3 regions of the Acidovorax sp. GW835-FHT14B10 genome follow, and region 2 is predicted to be linked to each of the others. Evidence: predicted binding sites of a transcription regulator. Region 2 holds the regulator's gene; each other region holds the start of a gene.
What was found. The regulator NrdR, encoded in region 2, represses ribonucleotide reductase genes. The targets are predictions, from matches to a motif close to CACNANATNTNGTG.

Region 1 (7,626 bases), on a different contig from region 2:
CGGGCGTTGGGACCACAAGGCGGTTTTCTCGCTCCTGTCCTGGATCACCTTTGCCGCCCTGCTGCTGGGCCGCTCGCGCTTTGGCTGGCGTGGACGCAATGCCGTGCGCATGCTTTATGCGGGTGCCGGGCTTTTGCTGCTGGCGTATGTGGGTTCGCGCTTCGTGATGGAGGTGGTATTGGGTCGAAGCACATGAAATACCTCGTCTTGCTGATCGTTCTGGCGGTGGCCGTGGGCATCTGGCGCAGCCGCCGGCCCACCATCTCCGGCGCCGCCAGGGCAGCGCCCCGGACTCCCCTGCTGCCGCAGGACATGGTGGCCTGCGAGCACTGCGGCGTGCATGTGCCGCGCGCCGAGGCGCTGATGGTGGGCCATCACGCCTACTGCAGCGCCGAGCACAGGCGCCAGCACAGCGCCTGACACCATGCCCTATCTCCTGCCAGGCCTTGCCCCTTCCGCGGCCGATGCGCCCTTTGTGCGCCTGTGGCGTGGGTTCCTGACAGGCCGCGTGATGGTGGCACTGGCACTGCTTTTTTTGCAGGGCCTGGGCCAGTTCATGAACCTGGCTGTGGAGCCGGCGGTGCTGGCGGTGTGCCTGGCCTACCTGGCCGCGACCCTGGCCGAGCGCACTCTGGCAGGCCGAGCCCCACCACCGCCCACGGCGGGCGCCCGATGGCTCCCGTTCATCGGAGTGGACCTGGCGGCAGTGTGCGCCCTGCAGTTGCTGCAGGCCGGCACCATGAATTACACCCCCCTGTTCGGCCTGCCCATCCTGATGGCGGCGGTGCTGGGCACGCTGACCCTGGCCCTCGGCACGACGGCGGGCGTCACCTTGCTGCTGCTGGCCTGGGCCTGGTGGCAGGGCCTGCACAGCGGTGGGGATGACGCAGCCCGCTACCTCCAAAGCGCCCTCACAGGCACCGGCTTTTTCATCATCTCCTACCTGGTGCACCAGCTGTCCGTGCGACTGGCGCGCGAACAGCAGCTGGCACTGCAAAGCCAGATGGCGGCACAAGTGCAGTCGCAGGTGAACGCGCTGGTGATCGAGCACCTCACTGACGGGGTGCTGGTGCTGGACAACCAGGATGTGGTGCGCATTGCCAACCCTGCTGCATTGCTGTTGCTGGGCGGCCCCGGTGTACTGAAGCCTCCTTTTGCCCTGAACAACAGCCCCGCCTGGGAGCCGCTGGTGTCGCTGGCGCAGCGCACATTCCGCCAGGGTCAGCCCGTCACGGCCGACGCGGACCTGCGGCACCCCGGGCAGAGCCCGACCGGACTGCATGTGCGCACCTGGCTCACCACCTCGCGCGGTGAATCACTGCCGGAGCCTGAAGTGCGCCTGTGCGTGATGTTCCTGCACGATCTGCGCGAACTGGAAGCGCGCTTGCGCACGGAAAAGCTGGCCGCCATGGGCCGCATGTCTGCCGCCGTGGCCCACGAAATACGCAACCCGCTGGCGGCCATCGTGCAGGCCAATGCCTTGCTGGAGGAGGACCTCAACGACGCGGGCCACCTGCGGCTTGCCCAGATGGTGCGGCAGAATGCAGAGCGCCTGGCGCGCATCGCCGAAGAGGTGCTGGACATCGCCCGCGTGCAGCACCAGATCAGCCATGCGCCCGCCTCCACACTGATGCTGGACGACACCGTGGCCCAAATCTGTACCGACTGGCAACGCCAGGACCCGGCGCAGCGCAGCGCCACCATTTCACTGATGGCCCATGACGCCCAGATCGAGTTTGATACGGAGCACCTGCGGCGTGTACTGTTCAACCTGCTGGACAACACCCTGCGCTACAAGGGCCAGCACAACGATTCGCTGGTCGTCACCACGCGCGTCAACCCCTCGGGGGTTGTCAGCCTGCAGGTATGGAGCGATGGTGCGCCCATGGACAAATCGGTGGAGCGCCACCTGTTCGAGCCCTTCTTTTCCTCTGAAAGCCGATCGAGCGGGCTGGGCCTGTATATCTGCCGGGAGCTGTGCCAGCGTCACAGCGCATCCATTCGCTACCAGCGCCTGGTGCGCACCACCGGGCGCGGCGAGACCGGCGGCAACGCCTTCACCGTGGGTTTCCGCCGCAACACACGCCCTGCAGAGAATGCAACCCTGTTTGACACCATCGTGGTCTGAAACGCCCCTGAATCCATGAACGCCCCAGCTGCCTCCATCCTCGTCGTCGATGACGAACCCGATCTGCGCACCCTGTACGAACTCACGCTGCTGCGCGAAGGCTACCGGGTGGAAACCGCAGCCAGCATGCAGGAGGCGCGCCAGCAACTCAAAGACCTGCGGTTTGACGCCGTCATCACCGACATGCGCCTGCCCGACGGCTTTGGCATGGAATTGCTGCGGGACCTGCGCGACCAGCAGCGCCGGGAGCGCTGCGTGGTCATGACGGCTTACGGGTCCGCGGAAAATGCGGTGGAAGCACTGCGTTCGGGCGCGTTCGATTACCTGACGAAGCCGGTAGACCTGAAACAGTTCCGCTCGGTGGTGGCTTCGGCCGTGCAGGGAACGGGGGGTGTTCCCGCGCCACGCTCCAGCCGCAACGCCGGACGCACGGGCAGCACGGCCGAACCCGTTGGCACCGGGGGTGCGATGGACCGCATCGTGGGCGAATCGCAGGCCATTCGCCATGTCAAGCAGCGCATCGCCAAGGTGGCCCGCAGCATGGCCCCGGTGCTGATCCATGGCGAGTCTGGCACGGGCAAGGAACTGGTGGCCCAGGCGCTGCACGCCAGCAGCCAGCGCGCTGAAGGCCCTCTCATCGCCGTCAATTGCGGTGCCATCCCCGAAAACCTGCTCGAAGCCGAATTTTTCGGCGCCCGCAAAGGCTCTTACACCGGGGCCAGCCAGGATCGCGACGGCTACTTCCAGGCCGCACGTGGCGGCACACTGTTTCTGGACGAAATTGGCGATCTGCCCTTGGCGATGCAATCGAAACTGCTGCGCGCCATCCAGGAACGCAGCGTGCGCCCCCTGGGCTCGACCCAGGAGGAAACCGTGGACGTGCGCATCGTGAGTGCCACCCACCGGGACCTTGCTGCCGATGTGCTGTCGGGCCGGTTCCGCCAGGACCTGTATTACCGTCTGAACGTGATCGAGATCGTCATTCCGCCGCTGCGCGAGCGTCGGGAGGACCTGCCCGCCTTGTGCACTGCCTTGCTGACCCGCATTGCGCACGAATCAGGCATCCAGCCTCCGATGCTCACGGAGCGAGCGCTGAGCACCATCGCCAGCTACCCCCTCACCGGCAATGTGCGCGAGCTGGAAAACCTGCTGCACCGGGCCGTGGCACTGAGTGACGGGGAAGAACTGCATGTGGAATGCGCCCCGTCCACGGCCGAGGCCTTCGGCAACCAGCCGCTCCACCCCGCCTCACCAGCGCCCGCCGCTCCAATGCCGCCGGACACGCCGACGGCGAGCGGGCCGGCCCCCTCCACCCCGCTGCCCAGTGATCTTCAGGCCTGGCTGGACCAGCAGGAGCGGGAGATCCTGGTGCGCGCACTGCGTGAGGCCAACTTCAACCGGACTGCCACGGCGGCGCGGCTGGGCATCAGCCTGCGCCAGATCCGCTACCGCATCGCCCGCTTGAACATTGCCGCGCCGAACGACAACGACGTGCATGACGACCTTGCCTGACGGGTCTCCTGCCCCGGACTTGTGGAACGCGGGCTGGCATCGGGACGCCCTCCGGCAGCCGTCGCCCAATTTTGGCCCGCGCCCCGGCGCCGCCGCCGTGGACCTGATCGTGGTCCACTCCATCAGCCTTCCGCCAGGACACTATGGCAACGGGGCGGTGCAACGGCTGTTTGCCAACACGCTGGACTGGGACGCCCACCCCTACTTTCAAAGCATCCGGGGGCTGCAGGTGTCTTCGCACTTTTTCATAGCGCGTGACGGCACCCTCTGGCAATTTGTGGACTGCGACCAGCGCGCCTGGCATGCCGGCCAATCCAGTTACCGTGGACGCCCCCAATGCAACGACGACTCCATTGGCATCGAGCTGGAGGGACTGGAAGGGCAGACCTTTGAGCCGGCGCAATACGAGGTGCTGGCCCGTCTGTGCGCCGACATCCAGGAGCGCTACCCCATTGCCCATGTGGCGGGACACGAACACATCGCGCCTGGACGCAAACAGGACCCGGGACCCGGATTTGACTGGCCACGGCTGCAGAACCTGCTTGCGTGGCCTCCCGCCCGGTTTCCGATCGGCACTCGCAACGCACCGCCCCCCGGCCCATGATGCGGCTGTCGCGAGCAAGCATCACTCCTTGCAACGCGCTCACGACAAAGTGAAAAAAATCGGACGCAATGCCCATGCGGGCTGCTACCGAAAAACCGCCTGTACGGCCCGACATTGCTTGATCTGAGTCATGAAATGTCGGCGATACGCGGCTCTCCGTACTTGTCAACACCCTGCCGAACAACCGCACCACGGATGGTTTCAGGCGAGAAGGGTTTTCCCGGCTGTACACTACCGGTAGTGTCCTGAACACTATCAACACACCATAGCTAGTGTGCAACAGATTGAACGCCGTGCCCCATCCGGGCAGCGCGGCAGCATTTCCAGCCCGTCAGCCCATCCCAGACAGCCCACAGAAGAGGATACCCATGCAAGCTGCTTTGAACACCCCCGTCGCCGCCCTCGCAGCCACCCCGCAAGCGCAGCCAGCACACAGTGGCGCATCCGCCAACGTGCTGACGCATTACCAGATCATCCGGCGCAACGGCGCGGTCGTCCCGTTCGAACCGCAAAAGATCGCCGTCGCCATGATGAAAGCCTTCCTGGCGGTGCATGGCACGCAGGGCGCTGCATCGGCCAGCGTGCGCGAAGTGGTGGATACGCTGACCCAGAATGTGACCCGCGCGCTGATGCGCTCGCGTCCTGGCGGCGGCACCTTCCACATAGAAGACGTCCAGGACCAAGTGGAACTGGGCCTCATGCGCAGTGGCCACCATGAAATTGCACGGGCCTATGTGCTCTATCGCGAACGCCGCACCCAGGAGCGCTCCCGGCAAAGCGAAGAGCAGACGCCTGCGGCGCCCCAGCTGCATGTGCTCGACAGCGGCGAACGCGTTGTTCTGGACCTGGCCCGCCTGCAGTCACTGATCGAATCCGCCTGTATCGGCCTCGGCGCAGATGTCTCCGCGCAGCCCATCGTGGTGGAAACCATGCGCAACCTGTACGACGGGGTTCCGATGGAAGAGGTGTACAAGGCCTCCATCCTCGCTGCGCGCACCCTGATCGAGAAGGATCCGGACTACACCTACGCCACGGCACGCCTGCTGCTGCACACCATCGTGCGGGAAGTCCTGGGCAAAGACGTCGCCCAGAGCGAAATGGCGCAGAGCTATGTGGACTATTTCCCCCAGTTCATCAAGAAGGGGGTGGAAAACGACCTGCTTGATGAACGCCTGCTGCAGTACGACCTGCAGCGCCTGGGGGCCGCGCTCAAGGCCGAGCGCGACCTGAAGTTCGATTACCTCGGTCTGCAGACCCTGTACGACCGCTATTTCCTGCACGTGCGCAAGAGCCGCATCGAGCTGCCCCAGGCGTTCTTCATGCGCGTGGCCATGGGCCTGTCCCTGAACGAGATCGACCGCGAAGCCCGCGCCATCGAGTTCTACGAAATCCTCTCCAGCTTCGACTTCATGTCCAGCACGCCCACGCTGTTCAACAGCGGCACGCTGCGCTCACAGCTGTCCTCCTGCTACCTGACCACGGTGCCCGATGACCTGGACGGCATCTATGAGTCGATCAAGGAAAACGCCCTGCTGTCCAAGTTCGCCGGCGGCCTGGGCAACGACTGGACCCGCGTGCGCGCCCTGGGCAGCCACATCAAGGGCACCAACGGCGAGTCGCAGGGCGTGGTGCCCTTCCTCAAGGTGGTCAACGACACGGCCGTGGCGGTGAACCAGGGCGGCAAGCGCAAGGGCGCGGTCTGCACCTACCTGGAGACCTGGCACCTGGATATCGAGGAGTTCCTGGAGCTGCGCAAGAACACTGGCGATGACCGCCGCCGCACGCACGACATGAACACGGCCAACTGGATCCCCGACCTGTTCATGCGCCGTGTGATGGAAAAGGGCACCTGGACGCTGTTCTCGCCCTCCAACGTGCCCGACCTGCACGACCTGTTTGGTGCCGCGTTCGAGAAAGCCTACGTGGCCTATGAAGAAAAGGCCGCACGCGGCGAGATCCAACCCGCCAGGACGGTACAGGCCACCGATCTGTGGCGCAAGATCCTGACCATGCTGTTCGAGACCGGTCATCCCTGGATCACGTTCAAGGATGCCTGCAACGTGCGCTCACCCCAGCAACACGCTGGCGTGGTGCACTCGTCCAACCTGTGCACCGAGATCACGCTCAACACCAGCGACACCGAAACCGCCGTGTGCAACCTGGGCTCGGTGAACCTGCTGCAGCATCTGAAGAACGGCCAGATCGACCACGACAAGCTCAAGAAAACCATCACGGTCGCCATGCGCATGCTCGACAACGTCATCGACATCAACTACTACGCCGTCAAGAAGGCCCGCGACTCCAACCTGCGCCACCGTCCGGTCGGCCTGGGTGTGATGGCCTTCCAGGACAGCCTGTACGAACTGCGCATCCCCTACGCATCGCAGGAAGCCGTGGAATTCGCCGACCAGTCGATGGAAGCCATCTGCTACTACGCCTACTGGGCATCGACCGAGCTGGCCAGGGAGCGCGGCAAGTACTCCAGCTACAAGGGCTCGCTGTGGGATCGCGGCATCCTGCCGTTCGACACGCTGGACATGCTGTCGCAGGCCCGTGGTGGCTATGTGGAAGTGGACCGCTCGTCCACGCTGGACTGGGATGCCCTGCGCAAGAAGATTGCACAGGACGGCATGCGCAACTCCAACTGCGTCGCCATCGCCCCCACCGCCACGATCTCCAACATCATCGGCGTGGACGCGTCGATCGAGCCCTCTTTCGGCAACCTGTCGGTCAAGTCCAACCTGTCGGGCGAGTTCACCGTCATCAACGGCGGCCTGGTGCGCGACTTGAAGCGCCTGGGTCTGTGGGACGACGTGATGATCATGGACCTCAAGCACTTCAAGGGCTCGCTGCACCCCATCGACCGCGTGCCGCAGGACATCAAGGCGCTGTACTCCACCGCGTTTGAAGTTGAACCGCAGTGGCTGGTGGAAGCCGCATCACGCCGCCAGAAATGGATCGATCAGGCGCAGAGCCTGAACATCTACATGGCGGGCGCATCGGGCAAGAAGCTCGATGACACCTACAAACTCGCCTGGGTGCGCGGCCTCAAGACCACGTACTACCTGCGCACACAGAGCGCAACGCACGTCGAGATGAGCACCGTGAACACACGCCAGCTCAACGCGGTTTCGTCGGGCAGCGACAGCGGCGCATCGGCAGTTTCAGCCGCCACGCAAGCCAAGCCAAGCCCGCTGGAAGCCGCAGCCGCTGCGGCCTCTCAGCAGGCCGCCGCCCTGCCCGCTACGGACATCAAGTTCTGCGCCATCGACGATCCCGGTTGCGAAGCCTGCCAGTAAAGACTTCACCTGCAATGCCTCGGACCCATCCGGGACATTGCTCATGTGCTGTGAAGCAACAAATCCTTGCTGCGCAACGCTTC
Region 2 (7,626 bases):
GACAGCCGGATGGTGCCCTGGCTGATGCCCGCGTTGGCCAGGGCCTCGTCGCTCATGCGGAAATGCGTGGTGCTGGCCGGGTGGATCACCAGGCTGCGGCAGTCGCCCACGTTGGCCAGGTGGCTGAAGACCTTGAGGGTTTCGATGAACTTCTTGCCCTGCTCGCGGTTGCCCTTGAGGTCAAAGCTGAACACCGAGCCGGCGCCGCGCGGCAGCAGTTTTTGCGCCAGCGCGTGGCTGGGGTGTGACTCCAGCATGGGGTGGCCCACGTGGGCCACAAAGGGCTGCGCCGCCAGAAACTCCACCACCTTTTCGGTGTTGCGCATGTGCTGCTGCATGCGCAGGGGCAGGGTTTCGATGCCCTGCAGGATGAGCCAGGCCGTGTGCGGGCTCATGCAGGCGCCAAAGTCGCGCAGGCCCTCGCGGCGCGCGCGCAGCAAAAACGCGCCCACGGTGCTTTCCTCGGTGAACACCATGTTGTGAAAGCCGTCGTAGGGCTGCGTCAGCTCGGCAAATTTGCCGGCTGATTTCGGGCCGTCCCAGTCGAAGCTGCCACCATCCACGACGATGCCGCCGATGACGGTGCCGTGGCCCGAGAGGAACTTGGTGGCCGAGTGGTAGACCAGATCGGCGCCATGCTCGAACGGTTGGATGAGCCAGGGCGAGGTGAGGGTGGAGTCCACCAGCAGCGGCACGCCAGCCTCGTGGGCTATTGAAGACACGGTGGGGATGTCCAGCACCTCCAGGCCGGGGTTGCCCACGGTTTCGCCAAAGAACAGCTTGGTGTTGGGCCGCACGGCGGCGCGCCAGGCGTCGATGTCGCCGGGCTTTACAAAGGTGGTCTCGATGCCGAAGCGCGCCAGCGTGTAGTGCAGCAGGTTTTGCGAGCCGCCATACAGCGCGGTGCTGGCCACGATGTGGCTGCCCGCGCCCATCAGCGTGGCAATGGCCAGGTGCAGTGCGGCCTGGCCGCTGGCCACGGCGATCGAGCCCACGCCGCCTTCGAGCGCCGCCACGCGCTGCTCCAGCACGGCGTTGGTGGGGTTGCTGATGCGGCTGTACACATGGCCTGGGCGTTCGAGGTTGAACAGCGAGGCGGCATGGTCGCTCGATTCAAAGACGAACGAGGTGGTCAGGTGGATGGGCACGGCACGCGCGCCGGTGGCGGGGTCGGGTGCGGCGCCTGCATGCAGCGCCAGCGTGTCAAAGCCGGGGTCGGAGTAACCGGGCATCTTGTGTCTCCAAGGTTGTCAGATCAGCCGGGCATTGTGGGCTATATTTGCCGAGAACCAGCCTGTTGCGCCCAGCGCGTCCTCGGAGAGCACACCATGAAAGTCAGCGACATCCTTCGCGTCAAGGGAAACACCCTCTACACCGTGACACCCGACGAAACCATTGCCGTCGCCTTGAGCGTGATGGCGGAAAAAGACATAGGTTCGCTGGTGGTCATGGAGCTGGGCGACCTGGTGGGCATGCTCACCTTTCGCGAAGTGATCCAGGCCATGGTGCGCAACGGCGGCGGCGTCGGCAGCATGCTGGTGCGCTCGGCCATGGACGACCACCCCCTGACCTGCACGCTCGAAACCGACATGGACGAGGTGCGCCGCATGATGCTCGACCGCCACGCGCGCTACATGCCGGTGATGGACCGCAGGATGCTCATGGGCGTGATCAGTTTTTATGACGTGGCCAAGGCCGTGGTGGACGCCCAGAACTTCGAGAACAAGATGCTCAAGGCCTACATCCGCGACTGGCCGGACGAAGACGCGCGTCCGGCGGCTTGAGGCATTTTTGAATGAATTAAGGCTGCAGCGCTTGCTGGTCAAAAGTGCTTGCAGCTATTTTTTGAAAGCGATGGGGGTAACCGCCTGCATTGCGGGTGCAAGCACCGGGCTCTGGGATAATCCAGCGCCATGAGCGGCAACACCTTCGGCACCCTATTCGCAGTCACCAATTTTGGTGAATCCCACGGCCCGGCCATTGGCTGCGTGATCGACGGCTGCCCGCCCGGCATGCCGCTCGCCGAGGCCGACATCCAGGCCGACCTCGACCGGCGCCGCCCCGGCACCAGCCGCCACGTCACGCAGCGCAACGAGCCCGATGCGGTCGAAATCCTCTCGGGCGTGTACGAGGGCAAGACCACCGGCACACCGATCGCCCTGCTGATCCGCAACACCGACCAGCGCAGCAAGGACTACAGCAACATCGCCGAGAGCTTTCGCCCCGGCCATGCCGACTACACCTACTGGCACAAATACGGCATCCGCGACCCGCGCGGTGGTGGCCGCTCGTCAGCCCGCCTCACGGCGCCCACGGTGGCGGCCGGCGCGGTGGCCAAGAAGTGGCTGGCCCAGCAATATGGTGTGCAGTTTCGCGCCTGCATGACGCAGCTCGGTGAGCTGCCCATCCCGTTCGAAAGCTGGGCCCATGTGCAGGGCAACCCCTTCTTTGCGCCGGTGGCCGATGTGGCGCAGCTGGAAAACTACATGGACGCCTTGCGCAAGGCGGGCGATTCGTGCGGTGCCCGCATCCGCGTGCAGGCCACGGGCGTGCCGGTGGGCCTGGGCGAGCCGCTGTTCGACAAGCTCGATGCCGACATCGCCTACGCCATGATGGGGCTCAACGCGGTCAAGGGCGTGGAGATCGGCGCCGGCTTTGCCAGCGTGGCCCAGCGTGGCACCACGCATGGCGACTCCATGAGTCCAGAGGGATTTCGCAGCAACAACGCCGGCGGCGTGCTCGGGGGCATCAGCACTGGGCAGGACCTGGAAGTGAGCATTGCCATCAAGCCCACCAGCTCCATCATCAGCCCGCGCGAGTCGATCGACATCCACGGCCACAGCGCCGAGGTCATCACCAAGGGGCGCCACGACCCCTGCGTGGGCATCCGCGCCGCGCCCATTGCCGAGGCACTGCTGGCCCTGGTGGTGATGGACCACGCCCTGCGCCACCGCGCCCAGTGTGCCGATGTGGTGGCCAACGTACCACCCATCCGGGCTTCGTTGCTCTAAACCCGGATGCCCGCGATGGTGCGATGGCTACACCGCTGTGGCGCGGCAGTGGCCATGGCGGCGGGCCTGCTGGCGGGCTGTGCCGCGCTGGCCTCGGCGCCGCAGCACATCGACATCGGGGCTCAAGCGGTTTCATGAAGGGGGCGCCACGGTCACCGTGGGGTTCATCGGCCTCACCCTCCGGGCCATGCCCACCATGGTGTCGGCCGCCGGCGTGGCAGGCCTGCGGTTCGCGGACGAGGCCACCACCGCCAATGCACTGGTGCCGCAACTGAGGGCCCAGGGCGCCGATGTGATCGTGGTGGTGATTCACGAGGGCGGCGCCACCACGGCCGGCATCACCGAAACCAGCTGCGCGGGGCTGAGCGGCGACATCGTGCCCATCCTTGCGCGGCTCGATCCTGCCGTGGACGTGGTGGTTTCGGGCCACACCCACCGCGCCTATGTGTGCGACTACGCCAGCGTGAATCCGCAGCGCCCGTTTCTGCTGACCAGCGCCGGCCTGTACGGCGCGCTGGTCACCGACATTGCCCTGCGCGTGGACACCCGCACGCGGCGCGTGGTGCGCAAGACGGCGCGCCAGGTCATCGTGCAGGGCGAGGGGTTCACGGGGACCGCGCGGCCATGTGGGCGCCCAGCCGATGGCGCCGGTGTTTGCCGCCGACGCGGGGGTGCAGCAACTGATCGACACCTACCGTGCGGCGGCCGAGCCGCTGGCGCAGCGGCCCGTGGGGCAACTCACCGCGGCCGTCCTGCGGCAGCCCGGCCCTTCACTGGAGACACCGCTGGGCAACCTGACCGCCGATGCCCAGCTGGCCGCCACGCGAGGGTCCGAGCAGGGTGGGCGCAGATTTCCTTCATGAACCCCGGCGGCGTGCGCGCCGATCTGGTGCCCGACGAGCAAGGCCTGGTACGCTACGGGCAGCTGTTTGCCGTGCAGCCTTTTGGCAACCATCTGGTGGTCAAGGCCCTCACCGGGGCCAGTTGCGCACGGCGCTGGAGCAGCAGTTTCACAGCGGCACCAACACGCCCGCGTGGCCGCGCGTGCTGTCGGTGTCGGCCGGGTTTACCTATGCCTACGATCTTTCGCGGCCGGCCGGAGCACGCATCAGCCGCATGGTGCTGCATGGCCGGCCTTTGACCGATGAGGCCACCGTGCGCGTCGCCCTCAGCAACTATCTGGCCGGCGGCGGTGACAATTTCACGGTGTTCGCGCAGGCGCCTGCCCTGTGGAGTGGTGGCCAGGATCTGGACGCGCTGGAGGCTTATTTCCGCACCTATGGCCCCGTGGCGCCGCCGTCGGTGAACCGCATCACCCGCAGTGCGCAGGCCATGGAGTCCAATCCGTGAAAAGTGCCTCTGGCGCTTGCGTATCCAGCGTCAGGAGCTCTGTTTTTATAGTGAGTCGCCGTGTAAAAAGACGCGCTGCCCTGGTGCGGGCTGGCTCCGTGGTGGCGCCATCGATCCACGGTTTGCTATTTAAGTGCTGGCTGGTAGCGCCTGGTGCAGAAGCGCTTTGGACCCAAACGCTCTCAATCTGGCGCAATTTACTTGCGCACCTCATCGACCATCGCGCGGAAGTCGTCGATGTCCTCGAAGCTGCGGTACACGCTGGCAAAACGGATGTAGGCCACCTTGTCGAGCTTCTTCAATTCGCGCATGACCAGTTCACCAATGCGGCTGGAAAGCACTTCGCGCTGCCCCAGGTTGAGCAGCTTTTCCTCGATGCGCTCGATGGCGCTGTCGATCTGGGTGGTGCTCACGGGCCGCTTGCGCAGGGCCAGGTTGAACGAGGCGAGCAGCTTGCCGCGCTCGTACTCGATGCGGCGGCCGTCCTTCTTGACGATGGCCGGGAAGTTCACTTCCGGCCGCTCGTAGGTGGTGAAGCGCTTGTCACAGGCGCCGCACTGGCGCCTGCGGCGAATGAAGTCCCCGTCTTCCGACACCCGGGTCTCGACGACCTGGGTTTCCTGGTGGCTGCAGAAGGGGCACTTCATCGGAGCAGTGCGCCGGACTTAACCGTAGACCGGGAAACGGGCCGTCAACGCGTTGACCTTGGCGCGCACGGCGGCAATGTTGGCCTCGTCGCGCGGATTGTCCAGCACGTCGGCGATCAGGTGGGCCGTGGCGCGGGCTTCTTCTTCCTTGAAGCCGCGCGTGGTCATGGCAGGGGTGCCAATGCGCACACCGCTGGTCACCATCGGCTTTTCAGGGTCGTTGGGGATGGCGTTCTTGTTGATGGTCATGTGGGCTGCGCCCAGCACGGCCTCGGCTTCCTTGCCGGTGATGCCCTTGGCGCGCAGGTCCACCAGCATCACGTGGCTTTGGGTGCCGCCACTCACGATGCGCAGGCCGCGTGCGGTCAGCGTCTCGGCCACCACCTTGGCGTTCTTGGCGACCTGTTCCTGGTAGGCCTTGAACTCGGGCTGCAGCGCTTCCTTGAAGGCCACGGCCTTGGCAGCGATCACATGCATCAGCGGGCCGCCTTGCAGGCCGGGGAAGATGGCGCTGTTGATTGCCTTCTCATGCTGGGCCTTCATCAGGATGATGCCGCCACGCGGGCCGCGCAGGCTCTTGTGGGTGGTGGAAGTGACCACGTCGGCGTGCGGCACGGGGTTGGGGTACACGCCGGCGGCGATCAGGCCGGCGTAGTGGGCCATGTCCACCATGAAGATCGCGCCCACGTCCTTGGCCACCTTGGCGAAGCGGGCGAAGTCGATGTGCAGGCTGTAAGCCGAGGCACCGGCGATGATGAGCTTGGGCTTGGTTTCGTGGGCCTTCTTTTCCATCGCGTCGTAGTCGATGGCTTCGTTGGCATCGAGGCCGTAGGAGACCACGTTGAACCACTTGCCCGACATGTTCAGCGGCATGCCGTGTGTCAGGTGGCCGCCTTCGGCCAGGCTCATGCCCATGATGGTGTCGCCGGGCTTGAGGAAGGCCAGGAACACGGCCTCGTTGGCGGAGGCGCCGCAGTGCGGCTGCACGTTGGCGGCCTCGGCGCCGAAGATCTGCTTGACGCGGTCGATGGCCAGCTGCTCGGCCACGTCCACATGCTCGCAGCCACCGTAGTAGCGCTTGCCGGGGTAGCCTTCGGCGTACTTGTTGGTCAGCTGCGTGCCCTGCGCCCACATGACGGCGGGCGAGGCATAGTTTTCGCTGGCGATCAGCTCGATGTGCTCTTCCTGGCGCTTGTTTTCGGCCTGGATGGCGGCAAAGAGTTCGGGATCGGTTTGCTCGACAAGAGTTTTGCGGTCGTACATGGTATTGGCAGTCCTATGAACTTGTGTCCCTTGAAACAGGGGCTGCCCAGGCGAACGGCGGAACGCAGAAGGTTTTGAGCCTTTGCGGCACGCTCCCTAGTGGTTCGCAAGGGGCATGTCCTTGCTGGTTTCCACGTCAGCGGCGGCCCCCTGCGGGAAGCCGCGCCTATCGCCAGTCGCGTACGCCGCTAGTGTAGCCGACCAGCACCGGGCGCCTGCACTGGTCGCCTGGGGGCAGGGCCTTACAGCAGAGCGAGCTTGTCGCCAGCGGTTTCAGGCGCAGCGGCGGGCGCGGTGACGGGGACGGTGCGAGCCGGGGCCTGGGTTGACAGGGTGGCGGGCGGGTTCATGGGGGCAGAGCGTCCACCCGCGACCTGGCGCAAGCGGAAATGCTCGGCCAGCACCTTGGCGGCGTAGCCACCGTCATCCGGCAGATTGGCCGCGCCCACGTAGTAACGCAGTCCGCCTTCCACCGATCCGGCCCGCGCTATGCATTCCTGCAGCACCTTCACGCCCACGCGCAGGTTGGTGACCGGATCGAACGCCGCGAAATGGCCACCGAAGTTCTCGTACTTGTCGGTGTGGACCCGCGTCATGACCTGCATCAGACCCTGGGCGCCCACAGCGCTCTGGGCAAAGGGGTTGAAGCTCGATTCGATGGCCATGATGGCCAGGATCAGGGTCGGATCGATCTTGGTGCGGGCGCCGGTTTCATAGGCTTCGGCCACCAGCGCGCTCAGGGGCTCTGGCGCAACGCGGTACTTCTTGCTCAGCCAGTAAGCCACCGCGGCCTGCTCCTTGGGCAGGTCTTTGGGATTGGTGGCGGTTGCGCGCTCGCTGGCATCCAGCTCGACCGGCATGTCCAGCAGGGCCACCTGGCGGGACTGCAGCCAGTCTCTCAGCTGCTCCTCGCCTGCCTGGCGCAAGTCCGGGCGGGCGGCAAGGGTCAGGACGACAAAGGCGACGGCCAGCCCGATGAGGGCAAAGCTGTTGTGGGTGATCTCAAGGAAACCTTCGGTCACGTCGGTCGCGAAGGTTCGTACACCGGAGACAATTTTTCCGGACGCTGTCATAGCTCTTCCTTTCTGAGGCGAGCTCTGCAGACAATGCCGCCGTCAACGACAGCATCGGTTCAGTCACTCACCTGGATTGGTACGCCATCAATTTCGTGCTTCGTTCATAAGGCGAAGCGAGGAACTGACTTAGCCGGGTTCGGCAGCGGGTTGGGGTTTTTACCAGCCTTTTTGGGGGCTGGCGGATTCTAGAAGTTCACTAAATGCCAAGTCAATACTAACAAATTTGTTTTTAATACTAATTTGTTATTAAAAAACTGTAAAAAACCCCAGTAACAGGCC
Region 3 (7,626 bases), on a different contig from region 2:
TCGAGGGCTACTACCAGGAGACCGGCCGCGCGGGCCGCGATGGCCTGAACGCCGACGCCTGGATGGCCTATGGCCTGAACGACGTGGTCAACCAGCGCCGCATGATCGACGAAAGCCCGGCGGGCGAGGAGTTCAAGCAGGCGCTGCGCGGCAAGCTCGATGCGCTGCTCGCGCTGGCCGAGGCCACCGACTGCCGGCGCGTCCGGCTGCTGGCGTACTTTGGCGAAGCTTCCACGCCCTGCGGCAACTGCGACAACTGCATCAGCCCCCCCGCCGTGTGGGACGGCACGGACGCGGCACGCAAGCTGCTGTCCACCATCTACCGCGTGCAACAGGCCAGCGGCCTGACCTTCGGCACCGGCCACATCATGGACATCGTGCGTGGCAAGGACACGGAGAAGGTCCAGCAGTTCGGCCACGACAAGCTCTCGACCTTTGGCGTGGGCAAGGACTATTCCGAAGCACAGCTGCGCGGCGTGCTGCGCCAGCTGCTGGCCACCGGTGCCGTGGGCCTGCACAAAGTCATGCTGGAGAGCGGCCACAGCTTCGACACCCTGGGCCTTACCGCAGGCTCGCGCGCCGTGCTCAAGGGCGAGGTGCCGGTGCAGCTGCGCGAATCCGTGTCATCGCCCCCTGCCAAACGCAGCCGCAAAGGCAGCGCCCCGCCCGCCGCAGCCGCCAACCTGGGGCCGGATGCACAGGTGCGCTTCATCAACCTCAAGGCCTGGCGCGCCGAGGTGGCGCGCGAGCACAACCTGCCGGCCTATGTGATCTTCCACGACGCCACGCTGGCGGCCATTGCCGAACGCAACCCGGCCACGCTCGAAGACCTGCAAGGCATCAGTGGCATGGGTGCGAAGAAGCTGGAGGCGTATGGGACCGAGGTGCTGAGGATTTGCGGGCAGTGAGGATCGGGACGCGGCGGGCGCCATGCACTGCGCGCAGATCGATGCCCAGCGGCATGAACGGAACGCCTGCAACCGTCACCCCCGTCGCACAGCAAACGATGCAAACCGCTCGCCCAGCCGTGCGGCCTGCTGCGCCGTCAACCCCCAGGCCGCTGCCCCCGGCGCGCGGCACTCCTGCAGCACCCAATGCGCCACGCCCTCCCCGGCCAGCGTGTCGGCCAGCTCAAGCAAGGCCTCCACGCCAAACAGCCCCGCGTGCCACGTTGTGCGGCATTCGCAGGCCACGCCGCTGGCCAGCAGGCGGCGCAAGGCATCGAACGTTCTGGCACCACTGCCAGGGGTGCGGGTGATGGCGTCGAAGGCACCGCTGGCGTTCAGGGGCCCCTTGATATCCAGCCCCACCCAGTCGAGCAGCGGCAGCACGGCGGCGAGGCGCTCGGGGTACATGCCGCCCGTGTGCAGCGCGGTTTGAAAGCCCATGGCCCGGACCTCGGCCAGCGCAGCGGGCAATGCGGCCTGCAGGGTCGGTTCGCCCCCCGAAAAGACGACCCCATCGAGCAAGCCCCGGCGGGTTTCGAGAAACGCCAGCACCTGCGGCCACGGCACGGCCGCGGGCACCGTGGCGTCGAGCAGTCCGGGGTTGTGGCAATAGCTGCAGCGCCAGGGGCAGCCCTGGCAATACACCACCGCTGCGAGCCGGCCGGGGAAGTCGATGGTGGTGAGCGGAGTGAGGCCGCCCACGCGCAAAGGCTGTGCCGCCGTTGCGTCTGCCCGCGTGGGCAGCCCGACAGGGATCGGCATGGGCGCGATGGTGCCGGGAGTGGCCTGGTCAGCGGCCACAGGCCGATTCAGCGAAAAACTGGCGCTCCTGGTGCTCGCCCTGTTTGCCCACGTTGAAGCTGGACACGGGGCGGTGGTAGCCCATGACGCGGGTCCAGACCTCGCAGGGCTGGCGCTCGGCGTCGGTGAGCTGGATGTCAGCGATGGCGGCGTGTTCGGTGGCAGAAAAGTGGCTCATGGGTATGTGCTCCTGGGGGTTGAAAAAGAGCGTGCCGCAGCGGGTGCTGCGCCGCCCTGGGGCAACAGGGCAAGGGAGGGACCTGGGTCTACCCCGCCCTGCTGATTCACGATCAAACAGGTAGCTTCTTGCGCTGGATGGAAGAGCGCGAGCGACCTATCTGACTCCAATATTGGCCAACAAACATGCGGCTCAAGCAGCCAGTGCCGCGCGCTTGGCTGCCAGCCGCTCTTCGTCGCACGTCGGGCAGAACGGGTGCTCGCCCGCCAGGTAACCGTGCGTGGGGCAGATCGAAAACGTGGGCGTGATGGTGATGTAGGGCAGGCGAAAGCGCGTGAGCGAGCGCTTGACCAGGTCGCGGCAGGCAGCGCCGCTCGACAAGCGCTCGCCCATGTACAGGTGCAGCACGGTGCCGCCGGTGTATTTGGACTGCAGCACTTCCTGGCGTGCCAGGGCCTCGAACGGGTCGTCCGTCCAGCCCACGGGCAACTGCGATGAGTTCGTGTAATAAGGCCGATCTTCGGTGCCGGCCTGCACGATGGCGGGCCAGCGTTTCTTGTCTTCCTTGGCGAAGCGGTAGGTGGTGCCTTCGGCCGGCGTGGCTTCCAGGTTGTAGAGGTGTCCGGTTTCTTCCTGGAAGGCGGTCATGCGCGCGCGCACATGGTCGAGCAGGCGCACCGCCAGCGCGTGGCCGCGCTCGCTGGTGATGTCGTGCGCGTCACCCGTGAAGTTGCGCACCATCTCGTTGATGCCGTTCACGCCCAGGGTGGAGAAGTGGTTGCGCAGCGTGCCCAGGTAGCGTTTGGTGTAGGGGAACAGGCCCTGGTCCATGAGGCGCTGGATGAGCTTGCGCTTGGTCTCCAGGCTTTGCTTGCCCAGGTCCAGAAGGCGGTCGAGCGCGGCGAACAATGCCGTCTCGTCGCCTGCGTGCAGGTAGCCGAGACGCGCGCAGTTGATGGTGACCACGCCCAGGCTGCCCGTCTGCTCGGCGCTGCCGAACAGGCCGTTGCCGCGCTTGAGCAATTCGCGCAGGTCGAGCTGCAGGCGGCAGCACATGGAGCGCACCATGTTCGGCTCCAGCTCGGAATTGATGAAGTTCTGGAAGTACGGCAGGCCGTACTTGGCCGTCATCTCGAACAGCAGCTGCGCGTTCTCGCTCTCCCACGGAAAGTCCTTGGTGATGTTGTACGTGGGGATGGGAAAGGTGAACACGCGGCCCTTGGCGTCGCCCGTGGTCATGACGTCGATGTAAGCGCGGTTGATGAGGTCCATCTCCGCCTGCAGCTCGCCATAGCTGAACGGCATCTCCTTGCCCGCAATCACCGGCACCTGCTCGCGCAGATCGTCGGGGCAGATCCAGTCGAAGGTGAGGTTGGTGAACGGCGTCTGCGTGCCCCAGCGCGAAGGCACGTTGAGGTTGTAGACCAGCTCCTGGATGCACTGGCGCACAGCAGCGTAGTCCATGGCATCGGCGCGCACATAGGGCGCCATGTAGGTATCGAAGGACGAGAACGCCTGCGCACCCGCCCATTCGTTCTGCAGCGTGCCCAGAAAGTTGACGATCTGCCCTACGGCGGACGACATGTGCCTGGGCGGCCCGGCTTCGACCTTGCCCGGCACGCCGTTGAGCCCTTCATGGAGCAGCGTGCGCAGCGACCAGCCCGCGCAGTAGCCGCTGAGCATGTCGAGGTCGTGGATGTGGAGATCGCCCTCACGATGCGCCGCGCCAATCTCGGGCGTGTAGACATGCGAGAGCCAGTAGTTGGCCGTGACCTTGCCCGCCACGTTGAGGATCAGGCCGCCGAGCGAATAGCCCTGGTTGGCGTTGGCGTTCACGCGCCAGTCGGCGCGGGTGAGGTATTCGTTGATGGAGCTTTCCACATCCACCAGCGTCTGCCTGTCAGCGCGCAAGGTGGCGTGCTGCTCGCGGTAGACGATGTAGGCGCGCGCCGTGGCCAAGTGGTTGGCGGCGATGAGGGTCTGCTCGGCCACGTCCTGGATCTGCTCCACCGTGGGCGCCTCGCCATGGAATCGGTGGATCAGCACCTTGGTGACCTGCGCGGTGAGCAGTGCAGCCTCTTCGGCGCCATATTCGCCCGCAGCCTGCCCGGCGCTGGCGAGTGCGGCACGGATGCGTTCCGCGTCAAAAGGAACGCGCTGCCCGCTGCGCAAAACGACTTCACGGGGCAAGGTGACAAGGGTGGAGGCCATGGGTTCTCACAATCCGTCAAGGGGGGTTAAAACACTACCTATGGTGTGTACGATACCCATCAAACACTACCTATAGTTTGATGAAGCACAAACAGTGGGGGTGGTCAGAACCATAAAAAAGCGCGTTCCACCGCCGCGGAACCGTCGCGTGCTGCGCCTGGAGCAAGACCGTCTGCAGCCCGTGGCCATGGCCGGTCGGCTGCGCGATGGAGTCGCGCGGGCGCTGGTACATACTGGCTCCTTGGCACGACCTCTGGATGCAACCACTGCCACTCAGCCCTGGCGTTGACCTACGACATGACCACCTCGCACCGCCCCGGCACCCCGGCCGCCATCACCGCTCCAACGGACCGGGGTCCACGACCAAGGCGCGGCAGAAACCACCTGCCAGCGCTGCGGCCAGGACTGTGCGCCGGCCTCGTGGCCCTGGTGCTCGCGGGCTGCGCCACACAGGGTTCAGACCGGACGGCCCGGCTGGCGCCCGACGACAGTGCCAGCGCCCGCTACGGCACCGACCTGGACGATTGCAGGCAGCACGCCGCCCAGGTGGGCGTAGTGGCCGAAACGCTGGACGGCCTGGTGCAGGGCGCGCTGGTGACGGCTGCGCTGGTGTGGGGCCTGGGCTACGGGCACGACACGGTGCGCGACTGGGCCGCCGTGGGCGGCGTGCTGGGCGCAACGCAGGGGCTGCAGGCGCTGGAGCGGCGCCAGCGCACCGAGGCCGCCTGCATGGCGGCCCGGGGGCACGGATCGATGGTGGCCGCACCCCGACCGGGGCCATGGCGCCCCGCGCCCACGCCCGCACAGGCACCGCCCCGCCGGGTCGGCACCGACGCCTTCAGCGCCGAGCGCCTGGCGCGCAGCCAATCGTGCAGTGAACAGCCGCTGGCCGCGCTGGCGGCCAAGGGCCCGGGGTTCGAGACCTACAGCGTGGCCTGCGCCAACGGCGATGCGCTGGCGATCCGCTGCGAGTTCGGCCATTGCAGGGTGTTGCGCTGAAGTGCGTGGTGTGCAACCCAAGAACCATCACCATATTCCGCACACGCCCCGCACGCCCCCGTGCACCTTGCCTGGCCATTTTTTTCCGGACATCATGGTGGCCGCCCGAAGGGAGACGAAAGAGGCCCACACATGACCGCCAGGAGCACGCACGAGGTTTTCAACCAGTTCGACGAACTGGCCGATTTCAACCTGCTCGGCACTGACGCGGCCCTGGGCGAAGCGCTGGAGCGTGCGGGCGCGCTCTGGGCGCGGCCGCAGCTGTTGGCCTACGGCCAGCAGCTGGGCGCGCAGGAAACCTGGCGCCTGGCCGAGGCGGCGAACCGCCACACACCCGCGCTGCACGGCTTTGACCCGCGCGGGCGGCGCATCGACAGCGTGGAGTTCCACCCGAGCTGGCACGCACTCATGGCCTTGTACCGCGGGCAAGGCCTGGTCGCCCTGCCGTTCCGCGACGCACAGCCCGGCCGCTGGGCCGCCTGGGCGGCGGGTTTTTATCTGCATGGCCAGGTGGAGCAGGGCACGCTGTGCCCGGCCACCATGACCACGGCGAGCATTCCGGTGCTGCAGAAAGAGCCTGCGCTGTGGGCGCAGCTGCAGGCCCCGCTGTTCAGCAACGACTACGACGCGCGCGATGTGCCGCTGGCGCAGAAACGCGCGATCTGGCTGGGCATGGGCATGACCGAAAAGCAGGGCGGCTCGGATGTGCGCGCCAACACCACGCTGGCCACGCCGTTGCGTTCGGGTACCGGCGCAGGCGGGCGCGGTGGCGAATACCTGCTGCGCGGCCACAAATGGTTTTTCTCGGCGCCCATGTGCGATGCGCACCTGGTGGTGGCACGCACGGCCGAGGGCGGCCATGCCTGCTTCTTCGTGCCGCGCTGGCGGCCTGACGGCAGCAAGAACGCGGTGATCGTGCAGCGCCTCAAGGACAAGGTTGGCAACCGCAGCAATGCAAGCAGCGAGGTCGAGTTCGAGGATGCCTGGGGCATCCTGATGGGCGAGGAAGGACGCGGCATCCCCACCATCATCGAGATGGCCACCACCACCCGGCTGAACTGCGTTCTGGGCAGCGCCGCCATCCTGCGCCAGGCCACCGTGCAGGCCCTGGCCTACGCCCGCCAGCGCCAGGCCTTTGGCAGGCGCCTGGCCGAGCAGCCACTGATGCGCGCTGTGCTGGCCGACCTGGCGCTGGAAAGCGAGGCCGCGCTGGTGCTGGCCATGCGGCTGGCCGAGGCCTTCGAGCGTGACGACAGCCCCGTGCAGCGCGCCTGGAAGCGCGTGATGACGCCCGCCGCCAAGTTCTGGGTCTGCAAGCGCGCGGTGGAGCTGACCGGCGAAGCCATGGAAGTGTTTGGCGGCAACGGCTATGTGGACAGCAGCGTGATGGCCCGCCTGTTCCGCGAGGCGCCGGTCAACTCCATCTGGGAGGGCTCGGGCAACGTGATGTGCCTGGATGTGCTGCGCGCCATCGGCCGCGCGCCCGAGGCCGCCATGGCCTTGCTGGCCGAACTGGCGGCAGCCGCTGCGGGCGAGCCGCTTTTGCAGGCCGAGCTGCAGGCGCTGCGCAGCCTGCTGGCCACGCCGCCCGAACAGCGCGAAGCCCTGGGCCGCGTGCTGGTGCAGCGCCTGGTGCTGGTGGCCCAGGCCTGCCTGCTGCGCCGCCATGCGCCGGCAGCGGTGGCCGATGGTTTCATGGCCACACGGCTGGGCAGCGCAGGCGCGGGCCGGGTGGTGGGGGCCATCGACACCCGGGCGGTGGACGTGGCCGCGGTACTGGCGCGCGCTTTTCCGGCCTGAGGCCCCATTCTCCGCAGGCGCTTGCAGCGACGCCAGCGCAAGTGCTCCGGGATGCGCGTGGGAACAATCGGCGGCAACCGTTTTATGCATCAGCGCTGGCAGCTATGGATGAAATTTCATCACTGCACCACATGGAGCGCTTTCCCGGCGCGTGCTGCTGCCCCCACAATGGCGGCCATGCTTTCCATTCAAGACATTCGCGATGCGGCCACCCGGCTGCAGGGCCAGGTGCTCGACACACCGTGCGTTGAATCGCGCACGCTGTCGGACATCGTCGGCGCCCAGGTTTTCCTGAAGTTCGAGAACCTGCAGTTCACCGCTTCCTTCAAGGAGCGCGGCGCCTGCAACAAGCTCACGCTGCTCACCCCGGCCGAGCGCGCGCGCGGCGTCGTGGCCATGAGCGCGGGCAACCATGCGCAGGGCGTGGCCTACCACGCGCAGCGCATGGGCTTGCGCGCCGTGATCGTCATGCCGCGCTTCACGCCCGGCGTGAAGGTGGAGCGCACGCGCGGCTTTGGCGCCGAGGTGGTGCTGCACGGCGACACGCTGGAAGAGGCGCGCGCCCATGCCTACCATCTTGCCGACACCGAGGGGCTGGTGTTCGTGCACCCCTACGATGACGAAGCCGTGGCCGCCGGCCAGGGCACGCTCGCGCTGGAAATGCTGCAGGCCGTGCCCGATCTCGACACC

Region 1: the regulator NrdR is predicted to act here: its motif matches at 4,506-4,519, upstream of AC1Q5S_RS19145 (ribonucleoside-diphosphate reductase subunit alpha).
Region 3: the regulator NrdR is predicted to act here: its motif matches at 4,170-4,183, upstream of AC1Q5S_RS04885 (ribonucleoside triphosphate reductase).

The regions. Positions count from the first base shown of each region.
Region 1 covers NZ_JBXAGC010000032.1:21,639-29,264, reverse strand. Annotated here, with positions in the region: gene AC1Q5S_RS19170 (cytochrome C assembly family protein) at 1-196, shown strand, start outside; gene AC1Q5S_RS19165 (PP0621 family protein) at 193-420, shown strand; gene AC1Q5S_RS19160 (ATP-binding protein) at 425-2,128, shown strand; gene AC1Q5S_RS19155 (sigma-54-dependent transcriptional regulator) at 2,144-3,640, shown strand; gene ampD (1,6-anhydro-N-acetylmuramyl-L-alanine amidase AmpD) at 3,624-4,244, shown strand; gene AC1Q5S_RS19145 (ribonucleoside-diphosphate reductase subunit alpha) at 4,613-7,543, shown strand.
Region 2 covers NZ_JBXAGC010000009.1:118,235-125,860, reverse strand. Annotated here, with positions in the region: gene AC1Q5S_RS09245 (O-acetylhomoserine aminocarboxypropyltransferase) at 1-1,232, opposite strand, end outside; gene AC1Q5S_RS09240 (CBS domain-containing protein) at 1,329-1,784, shown strand; gene aroC (chorismate synthase) at 1,914-3,011, shown strand; gene AC1Q5S_RS09230 (hypothetical protein) at 3,027-3,149, shown strand; partial or broken gene AC1Q5S_RS09225 (bifunctional metallophosphatase/5'-nucleotidase) at 3,127-4,361, shown strand; gene nrdR (transcriptional regulator NrdR) at 4,559-5,008, opposite strand; gene glyA (serine hydroxymethyltransferase) at 5,027-6,271, opposite strand; ZMP/ZTP riboswitch at 6,309-6,461, opposite strand; gene AC1Q5S_RS09210 (lytic transglycosylase domain-containing protein) at 6,514-7,344, opposite strand.
Region 3 covers NZ_JBXAGC010000004.1:43,572-51,197, reverse strand. Annotated here, with positions in the region: gene recQ (DNA helicase RecQ) at 1-908, shown strand, start outside; gene AC1Q5S_RS04895 (anaerobic ribonucleoside-triphosphate reductase activating protein) at 984-1,709, opposite strand; gene nrdD (anaerobic ribonucleoside-triphosphate reductase) at 1,738-1,926, opposite strand; gene AC1Q5S_RS04885 (ribonucleoside triphosphate reductase) at 2,119-4,137, opposite strand; gene AC1Q5S_RS04880 (glycine zipper family protein) at 4,435-5,136, shown strand; gene AC1Q5S_RS04875 (acyl-CoA dehydrogenase family protein) at 5,269-6,936, shown strand; gene AC1Q5S_RS04870 (threonine ammonia-lyase) at 7,114-7,626, shown strand, end outside.